DNA from 2 places in the Cobetia sp. 5-11-6-3 genome. Region 2 is predicted to be linked to the other one. Evidence: predicted binding sites of a transcription regulator. Region 2 holds the regulator's gene; the other holds the start of a gene.
What was found. The regulator LexA, encoded in region 2, represses DNA repair genes until DNA is damaged. The targets are predictions, from matches to a motif close to TACTGTNTANNTANACAGTA.
Positions count from the first base shown of each region.

Region 1: a site for LexA is predicted at 1,958-1,977, ahead of HXS66_RS15490 (YqiA/YcfP family alpha/beta fold hydrolase). Genes of this name have one in related genera too.

Region 1 is NZ_BLWJ01000011.1:8,347-11,759, reverse strand. Features, by position in the region: gene parE (DNA topoisomerase IV subunit B) at 1-961, opposite strand, end outside; gene HXS66_RS15490 (YqiA/YcfP family alpha/beta fold hydrolase) at 1,116-1,862, opposite strand; gene pgi (glucose-6-phosphate isomerase) at 2,002-3,413, opposite strand, start outside.
Region 2 is NZ_BLWJ01000001.1:619,987-623,399, reverse strand. Features, by position in the region: gene topA (type I DNA topoisomerase) at 1-133, shown strand, start outside; gene HXS66_RS02555 (DUF6586 family protein) at 133-612, shown strand; gene HXS66_RS02550 (hypothetical protein) at 866-1,105, shown strand; gene lexA (transcriptional repressor LexA) at 1,236-1,865, opposite strand; gene HXS66_RS02540 (TetR/AcrR family transcriptional regulator) at 2,430-3,107, shown strand; gene HXS66_RS02535 (L,D-transpeptidase) at 3,107-3,413, shown strand, end outside.

The DNA of each region.
Region 1 (3,413 bases), on a different contig from region 2:
TCACCGACAGCACGAAGGCGGCGCGCTCCCACAGGTCATCCGCACTCAGCTTGACGCCACGCGGCAGCAGACTGCGGTAGTCACAGAATTCCTTGAGCGCCTCGAGCAGGCCGGAACGCAGGCCATTGACGTGGGTGCCGCCCAGCGGCGTGGGGATCAGGTTGACGTAGGGCTCCTGCACCAGTTCGCCGCCTTCCGGCAGCCACTGGATGGCCCAGTCGACGCCATGCTCCTCATCCTCGAAATGACCGACGAACGGCGATTCCGGCAGTCGCTCGAAACCATCGGTGGCGCCGAGCAGATAGTCGCGCAGGCCATCCTCGTAATGCCAGGCCGTCTCGCTGCCATCCGTCTCGGTCAGCACGACCTTGAGCCCCGGGCACAATACCGCCTTGGCGCGCAGCAGGTGACGCAGGCGCGCCATCGCCAGACGCGGACTGTCGAAGTAGCTCTCGTCCGGCCAGAAACGCACCAGAGTGCCGGTATTGCGCTTGCCGACGGTACCGATCTGACTCAGCTCCTCGACCTTCTCGCCATTCTCGAAGGCAATGCGCTGACGCAGACCCTCACGGCAGACTTCCACCTCAAGGCGTGTCGACAGGGCGTTGACCACCGAGACCCCCACGCCGTGCAGGCCGCCCGAGAAGCGATAGCTGTCCTGGGAGAACTTGCCCCCCGCGTGCAGCTTGGTGAGGATCAGCTCGATCCCGGTCACACCATGCTCGGGGTGGATATCAGTGGGCATGCCACGACCATCATCCGCCACCTCGATACCGCCGTCTTCCAGCAGCTTCACGCGCACTTCCTTCGCGTGACCCGCCAGCGCCTCATCGACGGAGTTGTCGATGACTTCCTGGACCAGGTGGTTGGGCCGAGTGGTATCGGTATACATGCCGGGCCGCTTGCGGACCGGTTCGAGGCCGGAGAGAACCTCGATGGAACTGGCGCTGTACTGACTCATCGCAGCCTTGTGTCCTTGGTGTTGACGTCCGGCAGACGCATCACGGATGGCGATGCTTCTGCCTGATTTTCTGAAGAGAGTCGCCGCTGGCCGAACGATCCGATGACGGATTCATCTTCCTGTCCGGCCCGCACGCCCAACCGTCCTCGACACGTTAGCAGGGTGCGACGTGGAAGGATGTCGCAAGCGACGGGGCCAGACGATGGCCGGCATGCGCCATGATGGCAGGCAGGTACTCCGCCAGTCTGGCAAATCCATGATCCCCTCCCGGCGTGAGGATCAGCCGGCAATCCTGATAGAGGCTTGCGGCATCGTTGACGTCCAATGTCTCGTCCGCCGTGGCAAGCAGCACGAGGGTGCGCTGCGGCGTGACGGGGATCGCTTCCAGTGCGGCCAGCGCCGGCCCGAATGCTTCGGTGACGGTGAAGGACTCGCCGGTATAGGGGTTGGCGTGGGTAGACCCCAGCCATGCCGTGACAAGCCTGACCGGGCGCACGGCTGGATTGATCAATACCGTGCGCGGCCCCTGACGCCATACGCTCTGCTCGCGGCCCTGGGGTCCATCGAGTCGCGCAGCCTCACGCGCGGCAAGCCAGGTGCTCAGAAAGCCACCCATGGAGCTGCCGATCACCACGATGGCGTCGTCACAGGCAGGGTCAGCCGGGTCGAGATCCAACTGCGCGCAGAGCGCCTGGTAGGCCTCCTCCACCACCGCCTGCCCGGCAGCGGGTTGAGGTGGGATGTCAGGCGCGACGCAGGGCAGACCGAATTCGGCGGCCGCACGCTTCATCAACTGCGCCTTGGGCGAGCAACTGGCCGAGTTGAAACCATGCAGGTACAACACGCCCCTGACCGGAGGAACGACAACGCCTGCCTGCGCAGGGTAATGGGGACGGCTCATCAGCGCTCCCGACACGCGCGAACCGAACGGCTCACGCTCGGTTCGCGGCAAGGTGTCTAGTGTAAACGATTGATTCCCATATAGGATAGCGAGAATACTGTATAAATCAACAGAGGATGATCACCTGCGTGATCCCCCGTCAGCGCGGGTCCTGCCCCTGGGCGGCCCACACGGACTCGATCAAGGCACGACTGGAAGCGTCCAGCTGCTCGAAGCCTTCTCCCGTGGTCATGGTCGCTTCCGTCGCGGTGGCGATCTGCTTGCCCAGCTCCACGCCCCACTGATCGAACGGATTGATGTCCCAGATGGTGGCCTGGACGAAGACCTTCTGCTCGTAAAGCGCGATCAGGGCCCCCAGGGTTTCCGGCGTCAGCGCTTCCAGCAGCAGGGTGGTCGAGGGCTGATTGCCACGATAACGCTTGTGATTCGGCTGGGCCTCGTCACCCGGTATCGCGTCATCGCCCAGCATCAGCACGCGCGACTGGGCAAAGCAGTTGGCCAGTGTCAGACGGTGCTGCGCCTTGAGGTGGGCACGGGTCTCGGCGTCCTCGACATGGTCATAGCGACGCATCGGCGCGATGAAGTCACATTCCACTGCCTGGGTACCCTGATGCAGCAGCTGATAGAAGGCATGCTGGGCGTTCGGGCCCAGCTGGCCCCACAGCACCGGGCAGGTGGAGTAATCGACCATCTCGCCATCGTTGGTGACCGACTTGCCGTTGGATTCCATTTCCAGCTGCTCGAGGTAGCTGGCGAAGTATTCCAGGCGGCCGTCGTAGGGCAGGATGGAGTGGGCGCGAATATCGAGGAAGTTGTTGTTCCAGATACCCGCCAGCGCCAGCAATACCGGCAGATTGTCTTCCAGTGGTGCGGTGCGGAAATGTTCATCCAGCTCATGCGCCCCCGCCAGCAGGCGACGGAAGTTGTCCATGCCGACATTGAGCGCGATGGGCAGTCCGATGGTGCCCCACAGCGAGTAGCGCCCGCCGACCCAGTCCCAGAACAGCAGCTGATGTTCCGGCGCGATACCCCACTCGCTCATCTTCTCCGGCTTGGCGGATGCGCCGATGAAGTGCTGGCGATTGATCAGTCCTTCCAGACGGCCTTGCGGGTCAAGGCGCGACTTCAGCCAGTCACGCGCGGTGCGCGCATTGGAGAGCGTGTCGATGGTGGAGAATGACTTGGACGACAGGATGAACAAGGTGGTTTCCGGACTGAAGGACTGCAGGTAGTCCGCCAGCTGTGAGCCATCCATGGTCGAGGCGAAGTGCACGCCGACCTCATGGACGCCCTTGGGACGGCAATCGCTCAGCGCGCTCGAGACCATCAGCGGCCCCAGGTCCGAGCCACCGACCCCCAGATTGACCACATCGGTGATCGGCTTGCCGGTGGCGCCACGCCACTGCCCGCTATGGAAGGTCTCGACCATCTCGGCGAGCCGCTCGAGGCTCTCGTGGATGGCAGGTACCACATCCTCGCCATCCACCTCGAGACTTGCTGAGCGTGGCAGACGCAGGGCCGCGTGCAGGGCCGGGCGATCTTCCGAGCGAT
Region 2 (3,413 bases):
GATTCGTTTCTCGCGCAAGGCCAAGGAGCAGTTCGTGATGACGGACGAGGATGGCAAGGCGACGGGGTGGAAGGCGACCTTCGACAACGGCCGTTGGGTCGTCGAGGACAAGCGCAAGGGAGCCAAGAGCTGATGAGCCAGCGTGGCCGCACCAATCAACTGCTGTATCAGGCCGAGTTGCTGCTGGAGCAGGCGGCCGTCGCGACGCGTGATGAGCATGCCGTCGCACGGCGCATGGCCGGTGAGGAAGGGGCGCTGGCGTTGATGGAGCTGGCATTGGCCTCGTTGATCGAGGAGTGCGCCGCGTCGGCACGCTGGCCTGAGGGCAGCTGGCGCGAGCGGCTGGCCACACCGCCGACTCCCGTGGCGGAAATCGAGCAGTTGCGAAGCCTGCAGGCGCAGCCGGACAGTTGGTTGAGCCAGCTGGTGGCCGATATCACGCGTCTGCATGAAGAGGGCGGTGCTGCCCGGCGTGAGGAAGGCCAGGCGCGTGGCGATGGTCTCATCATCGCCGCGGCGGCCAATGCGCCTCTGGCAGAGCGTCTCGCCACGGCAGTCAGCGCCATGAAGGCGTTGCTGTCACACCTTCGCGAGTCGAATGTGGAGTGGTAGCGTCGCGCCTTGCCTGACCCGAAAGCGCTGGCATGTCACGCACCTGTCATTCAGGTGACGCCCTGGCATGACGGGTGCTAGACTGGTGGCATTGTGGCAAGCCCTGCATTCTCCGGTACGACCATGGCTCTGGCTGTGGTCGTACTTTTTTCTGCATTGTCGCCAGTGACTGCAAGTCGCAGGGCCTGCCCGCCGTCAAGCTGACGATCACAACGACGCCGGTATCCTCAGGATGCCGTGCAGGAGGAATGACGTGTCCGATCCCGCCGTACTTGAAATCGTGCAAATGGAAGATGGGGAAGTGATCCTGCGTGCCGCCGAGAGTGAAGGTGAGCCACTTCTCAGTATCCGCATCTCCGATGAAGCTGCCGATCTGCTGCGTGACAATCGCTTCGAGGTCGCGCGTGAGATGATCGACCACGCCATCACCCGCACCCGCCTGTGGGATGGCGAGGATGATGAAGACGAGCAGTCGGAAGGCATGGTGCACTGAGCACTTCCCGCATGTCTGCCAGCCACGAAAAAACCCGCCAATCGGCGGGTTTTTTCGTGGATGCCCAGATGACGACAATCGTCATCTGCGCGTCAGCGCTGTGAGGACAGACTGCCTGCGAGCCTTGAGATCAGTGCAGGCCGCCATCGCGGATCACGCCCACGCCGAGGCCCTCGATTTCCAGGCTGTCCGTGCGCAGATCCACCTTGATGGGCGCGAAGTCCTCGTTCTCGGCTTCCAGCCATACGTAATGGCCATCGCGACGGAAGCGCTTCACCGTCACTTCATCCCCCAGACGCGCCACCACGATCTGTCCGTCACGCACGCTGCTCGTGCGGTGCACGGCCAGCAGGTCACCTTCCAGAATGCCGACATCCTTCATCGAGACCCCGCGCACGCGCAGCAGATAGTCGGCGGCAGGCGAGAAGTAGTCACTGGGCAGCGGGCAATGGCGATCGATATGCTGGCTGGCCAGGATAGGGCTGCCAGCGGCCACTTCCCCGATGACCGGCAGGCCCTGCTCGCTATCCTCTTCCGCCTCGGCCAGAGACGGCACGCGGATGCCCCGCGAGGTGCCCGGCACCATCTCGATGGCTCCCTTGCGCTTCAGGGCACGCAGATGCTCTTCCGCGGCATTCGGTGAGCGAAAGCCCAGTGCCTGGGCGATTTCGGCACGCGTTGGCGGATAGCCTGAGGACTTGATGGTCTTGATGATGAAGTCGAAGACATCCTGCTGGCGCGGAGTAAGCGGCTGAGTCATGGGCATTGCCTTTGGCCTGGGCGGCATCTGAGCTGACGGCACGGGGTGTGCATCCATACAACTGTCATTGTATCCAGTCATGGCGGTCATGCAAGGCATCGTGGGTGCTTTGGCAGCAACGTTGCCGGCATCTTCGTCGACATCGACATGCTGACGCGAGACAGCGGGTGTCCGGGACGCCCCATGACCATCCCGTCCCTGAATGTCCCGTGTGAATGCGCGTCCTGCCGGTCTTGGCTGTCGAGTGTTTGAAACAACCAGCAATTGCCAGTCATGGCATGGACAGCTAGAATTATCTTGTTTCAAACGAATGTTCGTCGGGCGCATCCGGCTACCGGTACACAGGCCCTGTGTGTCCTGTGCTTCTGTCCTGTGCTCGGGACACGGCTCGTGGCAGCCTCCGCCTCGGAGTCGCTGCCTGACACGCGGTGCGTGAAGACCGACATGTCGTTTGATTGACCTGCGTGAGAAGAGTCGCCCCCCGGGCCACGGCCTTGCCGTTGTCCGGGGGGACAAGGACTCCCGTGCCCCCTCGTGACTGATCACCTGACAAGGCATCCGCCCATGGCCCAGACCGATACCGTTACCCGTATCCTCGATACCGCCGAGGTCCTGTTTGCCGAGCGAGGCTTCGCCGAAACCTCGCTGCGCAATATCACCAGCAAGGCCAAGGTCAACCTGGCGGCGGTCAATTATCACTTCGGCTCAAAGAAGTCATTGATCCAGGCAGTGTTCGCCCGCTATCTCGACCCCTTCAGCGAGCGTTTCCATGCGGCACTCGACAGTGTCGAGCAGCAGCATGCCGGTCGTCAGGTGCCGCTGGAAACGCTGCTGGAAGTGATGGCGCGCACGGTGCTGGAGGTGCCGGCCGAGCGCAACAGCCTGCGTACCTTCATGCGCCTGCTCGGGCTTGCCTATACCCAGGGGCAGGGCCACATGCGTCGCTACATCCGCGAGCATTACGGCACGGTCTTCAGCCGCTTCGCCGAGCTCCTGAAGCTTGCGACGCCGGACCTGCCAGACAACGAGCGCTTCTGGCGTCTGCACTTCATGCTCGGCAGCGTGATCTTCACCTTCTCGGGACTGGACGCACTGCGCGATATCGAAGAGGCCGAATACGGCCATCACACCAGTGTGCGCGAGCTGATCCAGCACATGCGTCCGGTGGTGGTCGCGGCGATGGCGGCTCCGCTGCCGGCCTCGCTCGGAGATGGTGAAGCGGTCACCCAGGCGGCCAGCTGATGGCTTGCTGGGTGGCGGTGGATCTCACCCGCCAGCGTCTTGAGATACGCAATGACGCGCCCAGTGGCAGTCGTGATGCGCCGCCCCCCGCGGCTGACCCTGACACGCTGGTGCATGCCTGTGCGATCTCCAGCGGCCTCAACGGTATCGGCGAGCTCGATGGCAGCGGTTGCACGCCGACCGGCTGGCATGTGGTTCGCGCCGCGATCGGGGAGGGCAATCCGCGTGGTGCCGTCTATCGTGGGCGGCGCTTCACGGGAGAGGTGTTCACGCCTCGACTGGCCGCCGAGCACCCCGAACGCGACT